Regions from separate parts of the Arthrobacter caoxuetaonis genome, predicted to be linked through region 2. Evidence: riboswitches for the same ligand, from Rfam matches in the RefSeq annotation. Region 2 holds a riboswitch; the other holds the start of a gene.
What was found. A riboswitch is a leader RNA that binds a small molecule or an ion and turns the genes downstream of it on or off. The one in region 2 is predicted to bind S-adenosylmethionine.
Positions count from the first base shown of each region.

Region 1: another riboswitch for S-adenosylmethionine. It lies ahead of NF551_RS13575 (hypothetical protein); the one in region 2 lies ahead of NF551_RS09245 (flavin reductase family protein).

Region 1 covers NZ_CP099466.1:2,940,526-2,944,536, reverse strand. The annotation lists gene NF551_RS13590 (enoyl-CoA hydratase/isomerase family protein) at 1-134, shown strand, start outside; gene NF551_RS13585 (3-hydroxyacyl-CoA dehydrogenase family protein) at 131-979, shown strand; gene NF551_RS13580 (hypothetical protein) at 1,045-1,641, opposite strand; gene NF551_RS13575 (hypothetical protein) at 1,680-2,066, opposite strand; SAM riboswitch class IV at 2,084-2,216, opposite strand; gene NF551_RS13570 (SGNH/GDSL hydrolase family protein) at 2,286-3,284, opposite strand; gene paaZ (phenylacetic acid degradation bifunctional protein PaaZ) at 3,545-4,011, shown strand, end outside.
Region 2 covers NZ_CP099466.1:2,024,832-2,028,842, reverse strand. The annotation lists gene aspS (aspartate--tRNA ligase) at 1-980, shown strand, start outside; gene NF551_RS09250 (ATP-binding protein) at 1,054-2,172, opposite strand; gene NF551_RS09245 (flavin reductase family protein) at 2,260-2,766, opposite strand; SAM riboswitch class IV at 2,815-2,934, opposite strand; partial or broken gene NF551_RS09240 (MFS transporter) at 3,035-3,340, opposite strand; gene NF551_RS09235 (MFS transporter) at 3,380-3,748, opposite strand; gene NF551_RS09230 (PhzF family phenazine biosynthesis protein) at 3,801-4,011, shown strand, end outside.

The sequences.
Region 1 (4,011 bases), 920 kb from region 2:
TCACCAAGTCCGTGTTCCACGCGCCCGCCGAGGCGCACCCCGTGATCGACACCCTCGCCCAGGGCATCCTCTTCGAGTCCGAGGCGAAGTTCGACCGCATGCAGGCTTTCCTGGAAAGGAAGAAAAACAAATGACAGTTCCCTCCAAGGTCGGTGTCCTCGGCGGCGGCCGTATGGGCGCGGGCATTGCCCACGCCTTCTGCACCGCCGGTGCCGCCGTCGTCGTGGTTGAGCGCGATGAGCAGGCAGCCAGCGCAGCGTACGAGCGCGTTGCCTCCAACCTCGCCAAGAGCGTTGAGCGCGGCACCACGGACGAGACCCTCGATGCCCTGGTTGCCAGGCTCAGCGTCTCCACCGATTATGCAGACTTCGCCGGCTCAGGCCTGGTCGTCGAGGCAGTTCCGGAAGACTTCGCCCTGAAGGCTGCCGCGCTGGCCGCTGTGGAGGAGCAGTTGGGCGACGGCGCCTGGCTCGCCTCCAACACGTCCTCGCTCTCAGTTTCGGAGCTGGCCGAAAAGCTGCAGCGTCCGGAGCGCTTCTGCGGCCTGCACTTCTTCAACCCGGTTCCTGCCTCCACCCTGATCGAGGTGGTCCTGGGCAAGCAGACTTCCGAAGAGCTCGCCGAGGCCGCCCGAACCTGGGTGGCCGACCTGGGCAAGACTCCCGTCGTCGTCAATGACGCTCCGGGCTTCGCCAGCTCCCGCCTGGGTGTGGCGATCGCGCTCGAGGCGATGCGCATGGTGGAAGAGGGTGTTGCGTCCGCTGAAGACATCGACGCGGCCATGGTCCTGGGCTACAAGCACCCGACCGGCCCACTGAAGACCACGGATATTGTAGGGCTGGATGTGCGCCTCGGCATCGCCGAGTACCTGGCCTCCACACTCGGCCCGCGCTTCGAGCCGCCGCAGATCCTGCGGGACAAGGTGGCCCGCGGCGAGCTTGGCCGCAAGACCGGCAAGGGGTTCTTCGACTGGAGCTAGTTTCATAACGAGCGGCAGCCCGCATCCTTCGCCCCTTTGAGGCCGGAGCATGCGGGCTGCTGCCGTTAAGGCCGCTGTCCGGCTTCTGCCGGGGGAGACTGCGGGCGTGCGGCATCAATGCCGGCAAGCCAGCCTGGAGCCCTGCCGCCCTGCGGGGGCTGCAGGGCCGCGGCGTCAAAACCGCTGGTCTGCAGCAGCCAGGAAACCAGGGAGTTCGAGTTCCACATGTCGCCGCCGGGCACCTTCGCGCCCCACACCTTCAGGGGCACCTGCGGCACCCGGGCAAGCAGGGCCTCGGCACCGGCAGCGTCCAGATTGAACACGAGGGCCGGTTCCGGCGCAAAGGCGAGGTCCGGTATGACCCCGTTCGGCCAGCACCGCACCTCGTACCGGAACAGCCTGAGCCGTCCGAGGGACCGGAGTCCCACTGGTCCCGTGGCCACGACTCCGCGCGGACCGGTGCCCTGGCCCCACGCCGGGGTCATTTCAATCGCATAGCGGGAACCGCGCGCGGTGACTTCCAGTGCTGCGTGGAACAGGGGCCGGGGACGTCGCCGCTCGCGCAGCGCGCGCCAGAGCTCCCACCAACGGCTGGTGCGGACCACCAGATGGCCGCCGGCACCAACCGGGAGCCACCACAACCGCACCTCGGCTGTGTCCATCCGGCCCCTTCCCCTGAACAATCCGCCCAAGTATTGCCCTACGCGGAATCGCTGTCCTGCATCCTCAGATCATGTCGCGGAACCCGTCCCCGGCAGGGAGCCGCCCGCCCGGTAGTAGCCAAGTAGAAAAAAGAACTCCGGTTGCGGCCTTCGAAGGCGCCCGGGACCATCAGGGACGAATACCGGGGGCACCACTGGGGCTGCCCGGGGCTGAGCGCGAGGGCTTCGGCGAGGAGCGGAATGTCGTGGTGCCACATAAGCTGCTGCTGCCCGGCGATTATCAGGTAGATCAGGTCCAGCTCCGGATCGGCGTGGACTTCGACGTCGATCCAGTCCTCGTAGCGGTTGAGCCGGCCGCCGTGGATCCAATGGATCTTGTGGCCGGGGGAAAAGGCGGTGCAGCGCGGGTCACTGGAGGGAAGCACAGCGTGTCCTTCGAAAGAGAGTGTCCTTGCCCGCTCCGGTTGGACGCGGGCCGCTTCGTCATCCGAACCACCCGCCGAACAGTGGGGTTGGTGCATGGCCAGTCGGAGCTTTTCCGCACCGGGAAGGTGCGGAGGCCATGTCTCGTGAAGCATTGATTACGTTAGCAGGTGCCGGTGGCACCCGTCCCTTGCCGCGTCTTGTTTCGGCAATGACAACGGTTACCGCCGGCCGCGGCAGTGGCCCTTCCCATGCCCCAGATGGACATCTGCGGTGATGGCCGCCAGGTAGCCTTCGCGGTAGCCGGTGGCATTCGGGTGCAGCTGAAACTCGCTGCCCAGGGCGATGATCCATGGATCCGCGGACCCCACGCCGTGCCCGGCGAACTCATCCGTGACATCCACGAAGGTTTCTCCGCGCTGTACCTGTCCGGCCAGCACCGCGTTCAGCGCGTCCGTCCCCTGGCTGAACAGTGCCACCGCCTCCGGGCTGAGCGGTCCCGCGGTTCCGGCTTCGAACAGGTACGGATAACCGACGAGTACCAGTTCGGCCCGCGGCGCGAGTTCACGAACCTGGCGGAGGGATTCCTGCAGCTGCGCCGTGAGGGTGGTTTGCGCGTAAGCGGTCGCACTCGCAATGGCGGGTGCACAGGTTTCCGGCAGCACCGGACCGATGCAGGCCTGGACGACGGCGCCGAATTGAACGTCATTGCCGCCAATCGTGACGGTGACCAGGTCGGTGCCCCGGTTCAGGGAACCATCCGCGCGCAGGGCGGCGATCTGCTCCGGCAGGTCCACGGGTCCGGCTGGAGCGCCCGGGGGAGTGCTCGACGCCGTCGCCCCGGCACACGTCACATCCGCCTCCCGATCCACCCGGCGAAGGGCATCCAGCAGGGCCGGGTACCCTTCTGCAGTCCGGCCGCAGGCATCGAGGAGCGGCCCGCCGCCAAAGCCCGACGCGTAGGAGTCACCCAGGGCAACGTAATCCACTTCTCCGCCGCGGTCCCTGTCTCGATCCCAGCCTCGATCCCAGCCCCGATCCCAGCCCCGATCCCAGCCGCGGTGGTGGTCCCACCCGCGGTCCCGGTCCCACCCGCGGTGGTGGCCGCGGTCCTGGCCGCCCGCAGCCGCCGGAGCCGCAACCCCGCCGGCAGTTAGGACACTTCCGAGAAGCAGCACCAGGCCTGCTTTCGTCCAGCCGCGCATCGGGTTCCGGTTCATCGTCGTACCTTCCGTCGTCGTCCGGGCCCACGGTAGCGCCGCCGCGGACAGGAGCAAACACGTGGTGTGGCAGCCGGGGCAGCCGCGAGTCAAAAAGCCGGATCCCGGGCTTGGCATAGTGTGCCGCAGGGCACTCTCATGTAGGCTGGATTCATTACCGACCGTCCGGTCAGTTATCGCTGTGTCCGGCGGAAGCCGCAGCCAGCGGAACTCGCCCGGTCAGGAAAACGAACGTCCAGTATCGAAAGGGTCCGTCAAAGATGACCTCAACCGCCATAGACGTGCAAGTCGTCCCCAGCTTCGTCCAGGACGAGTGGTGGACCCCGGAAAGCGCCGCCGCAAACCCAACTGAGGTCCGGGACGCCAGCACCGGTGAAATCCTCGCCCTGGTGTCAACCGACGGACTGGACATTGCCGCCGCCGTGGAGCACGGCCGCACCGTGGGCCACCGCGGACTGGCCGGCCTCACCTTCCACCAGCGTTCGCTGAAGCTGAAGGAACTGGCCCAGTACCTGAACGGCCGCCGGAAGGAACTTTACGAAATCTCCGCCCGCACCGGCGCCACCAAGATCGACTCCCTGGTGGACATCGACGGCGGCATCGGTGTGCTCTTTACGTTCGGTTCCAAGGGCCGCCGCGAACTGCCCAACTCCACGGTCGTCATCGACGGTGCCGCCGAGGTGCTTTCCAAGGACGGCTCCTTCATCGGCGAGCATGTCTACACCTC
Region 2 (4,011 bases):
ACGCCATGGCCCGCTACGGTTCGGACAAGCCGGACCTGCGCTTCGGCCTGGAACTGACCGAGCTCACCGAGTTCTTCAAGGACACCACCTTCCGCGTCTTCCAGGCACCCTACGTCGGCGCCGTGGTCATGCCCGGCGGTGCCTCGCAGGCCCGCCGCACCCTCGATGCCTGGCAGGAATGGGCCAAGCAGCGCGGTGCCAAGGGCCTGGCCTACGTCCTGGTTCAGGAAGACGGAACCCTCACCGGACCGGTCGCCAAGAACCTCACCGACTTCGAGCGCGAAAACCTGGCAGAGAAGGTCGGCGCCAAGCCCGGCGACTGCATCTTCTTCGCCGCCGGCGACGCGTCCTCGGCGCGGGCCCTGCTTGGCGCTGCCCGTGTTGAAATCGGCCACCGCACCGGCCTCATCGATCCGAAGGACTGGGCTTTCGTCTGGATCGTTGACGCCCCGATGTTCGAGCCCGCCGCCGCGGCCGTTGCCGCCGGTGACGTCGCCGCAGGCGAAGGCGAGTGGACTGCGGTGCACCACGCCTTCACCTCCCCGAAGCCCGAGTTCATGGACACCTTCGATACGGATCCCGGCTCGGCCCTGGCCTACGCCTACGACATTGTCTGCAACGGCAATGAGATCGGCGGCGGTTCCATCCGTATCCACCAGCGCGATGTGCAGGAACGCGTGTTCAAGGTCATGGGCATCTCCGAGGAGACCGCCCAGGAGCAGTTCGGCTTCCTGCTCGAAGGCTTCAAGTACGGCGCTCCGCCGCACGGCGGCATCGCCTTCGGCTGGGACCGTGTGGTGGCCCTGCTGGCCGGCGCCGACTCGATCCGCGACGTCATCGCCTTCCCGAAGTCCGGCGGCGGCTACGATCCGCTGACCTCCGCTCCGGCGCCGATCAGTGCCCAGCAGCGCAAGGAAGCCGGCGTCGACTTCAAGCCGGAGAAGAAGCAGGACAAGCCGGCCGAGGCTCCCGCTTCCTAGCCCGACCCAGCCTGCATAAGGGCCCGGCCGCCACTTAGGCGGCCGGGCTCTGTGCTTTAAGCGTCTGTGCTTTTTAGGGTTCGGCGGGTGGAGCGCTCATGCCCGCCTGACGGCGCAGGTGCTGCCGCAGGCCCGGGATGGCGAAGTCCACTTTGCCGTGTCCGGTGGACTCGATAAGTCCGGCTGCCAGCAGCCGGGACCGGTAGTTGGCCACCAGGTTGGTTTTCGCGCCAAGGCGGCGGCCGATGTCGCCGGCCAGGGACGGGCCGTCATCCACCGCCATGGCTGAGAGAAATTCCCGGTCCTTGGCCGACGCCGTCGCCAGGGCTGCCTCAATGACGGTGCGCGCGTTGCGCCGGTGGGCTGCGTCTATGGCCCGCTGGACGGCATCCGTTCCGAGGTGGCCGGCCTGCGTCTCCGCCTCCCGCCAGAGGAAGTAGCCCACCAGCTGGATCAGGAACGGATAGCCGCCGGTCGCCTGTGCGGCACGGCTCACCAGATCGGGGCTGATCTGGAAGTCGGCGCCGGCAAAGGTCGAAGCAAAGGACTCTTCAACCTCCCGCACAGCAGCGGCATGCAGGTCGATCTTGTCGGCCCGACGCAGGAACGTCGCCACGCCCTCGTTCAGCAGATCCGAAACTGCCGCTGGCAGCCCCGCGAAGACCAGTCCGATCGGCAGCCGGGCCTGGATGAAATGCTGCACGCTGGCGGCAAGCTGCGCGAGCTCGCTTCGGTCAGCGGCGTGGATCTCGTCCACGCTGATGATGAGGCCGGTGCGGTGTTCGTCCAGGAGGGTCAACAGTTCCTCCCCGACACCGCGCCACGCGACCTGCCGTTCGGGCGGCAGCTGGGTCGTAATGCTGAAACCGGCAGCTGCGAGGGCGGTGATGCGGCGGGTCTTGGGCCCGTCCCCCAGTTCCTCGGCCAGGCGGCGCATCGATTCGCCAATGCGGCCGACGAATCCCGGCGTGGCGGTCTCGGAGATGACAGCCCAGCCGCTTTCGCGGGCCAGGTCATGTGCGGCGCCGAGCATGACGGTCTTGCCGATGCCCCGTGCACCGGTAAAGATCGTCAGCAGGCCGGGGGCGCCGGACCCCAAACGGAGTCCGTACTGGAACTCATCCAGCACGCCCTCCCGTCCCAGGATTTGCGGGGGAGTGGCCCCGGCGGAAGGTCGGAACGGGTTTTCCATGCGGACAGACTCCTGTGAGTCGCTGTGTGCTTTGTGAGTTTGCGCGGGCTCGATGAGTCTATATGAGTTCTGTGAGTTTGAGGCTGGTCAGGCGAAGGCAGGGACAGCCAGATTGCGGAACGCCGAACCGTGGAAGACCAGCGGCTCATAGGCATCCCCGTGGGCGGAATAGCCGTGAACCCGAAGCAGGACGACGGCGTGGTCCCCGGCCGGGACCTCATTCTCCACCGATGTCTCCAACCAGAGCGCTGCCTCGTCGAGGAACAGGGCGCCGGAACCGGCGTTGTGCAGATCGAGTCCGGCAAAGCGGTCGCCGTCGCGGGAAGCGATCTGGCGGCAGACGCCGTCGTGCCCGGAACCCAGGACGGAGACTCCGATCCGGCCCGCCGAACGCAGTACCGGCCAGGTACGGGAGGTGTTCTGCACGGCGAACATCACCAGGGGCGGATCCATGGAGACCCCGACAGTAAAGGAGGAGGCCACGATTCCCTGCGGGGCGCCGTCAACTTCGGCGCAGAGTGCTGCGATTCCGGACGGGAAGCGCCCAAAGGCCTGGCGCAGTGCATTTGGCTGGAGATCGGTTTCGAGTGCCATGAAGATTCCTCTGCCTGACGCGCAGCCTGCGGCAAGGAGCCGGATGCGGCGCTGTACTTGCCGGACCGGGAGATCCACCGGAACGGCCGAATCGTCACCTGGAGCACCCCGCTACGGCGAGAGGGTTGCCGTCCAGCCGGCCAGGGCCTCTGGCTGGAACTCTTGATTCTGGCTACCAATCTAGGGGCGCGGTATCCCGCGCGCAAACCCGCGCTGTGAGGCGTACACACGCCGCAACAGTTCGTAACGGGCTGTCTTAGGGCGCGCGCTATTCCGGCAGCAGCTCCAGGGATGTGTCCGCCGCGGCCGAACCGGGACGGTCCCGGACGCCCATCTTCGCCAGCGCCAACGGTCCCAGCACACCTCCAGCCAGCAGAACTGCAGCGAAGACCAGGCAGGCTGCCAGCCAGGAGCCCCCGGCGTAGACGAAGCCCGCCAGCAGCGAACCAATGGCCGCGCCGAGCAGGCCCGCGTTTCCTAGGATGCTCATCGCCCGGCCGAGGCGGCGCGGGTTCAGTTCCGCGGCGACTTCCCCGTACATCGGCAGCAGCAGTGCCCAGGAAACGCTGGTGAGTACCCAGAGCGCGGCGGCGCGTCCTGGACCGGCCCGGGATCATCTTCCGGCGACGTCGGACGCCTGCGCGGAGCGCAAAGCAGCACGACCAAACGCTTCGGAAGAGAGCAGGCCAGCCATGGAACCTGAGTCACGGTCCGGGAACTCTGCGGCAAGGGCGCGGATGGACACCCAGAAGAGGGCCCCGCCCACACCGCCGAGGATCGCTGCGCCGAAGGCAACGGACAAGGAACCGGCCAGCGTGTAGCCGAGACAGCTCACGGCATAGAGCAGGGCGCCGGACGCCGCGGTGACGGTCCTCGGGCGCTTATCCGCCAGCCAGCCCGCTGCCGGACGGGCGGCAACCGACACAAGGAGTTCGGCCGCGACCAGGATCCCGATCGCTTCCGCGCCGATCCTAGCCAGCAACGGACACGGGAATGGGAACGGTGCCGCCCCGGCCAGCCATTACAGTGTCCGCATGAGACAACGCTGGTTCAAACAGGTAGACGTCTTCGGCAACAAGCCGTACCAGGGCAACCCGCTTGCCGTAGTGCTGGACGGGGAGGGCCTCGACGACGAGCAGATGCAGCAGTTTGCCCGCTGGACGAATCTGTCGGAGACGACCTTCGTGCTCCCGGCCATCCAGGACGAGGCTGACTACCGGGTCCGGATCTTCACGCCCGGAGGGG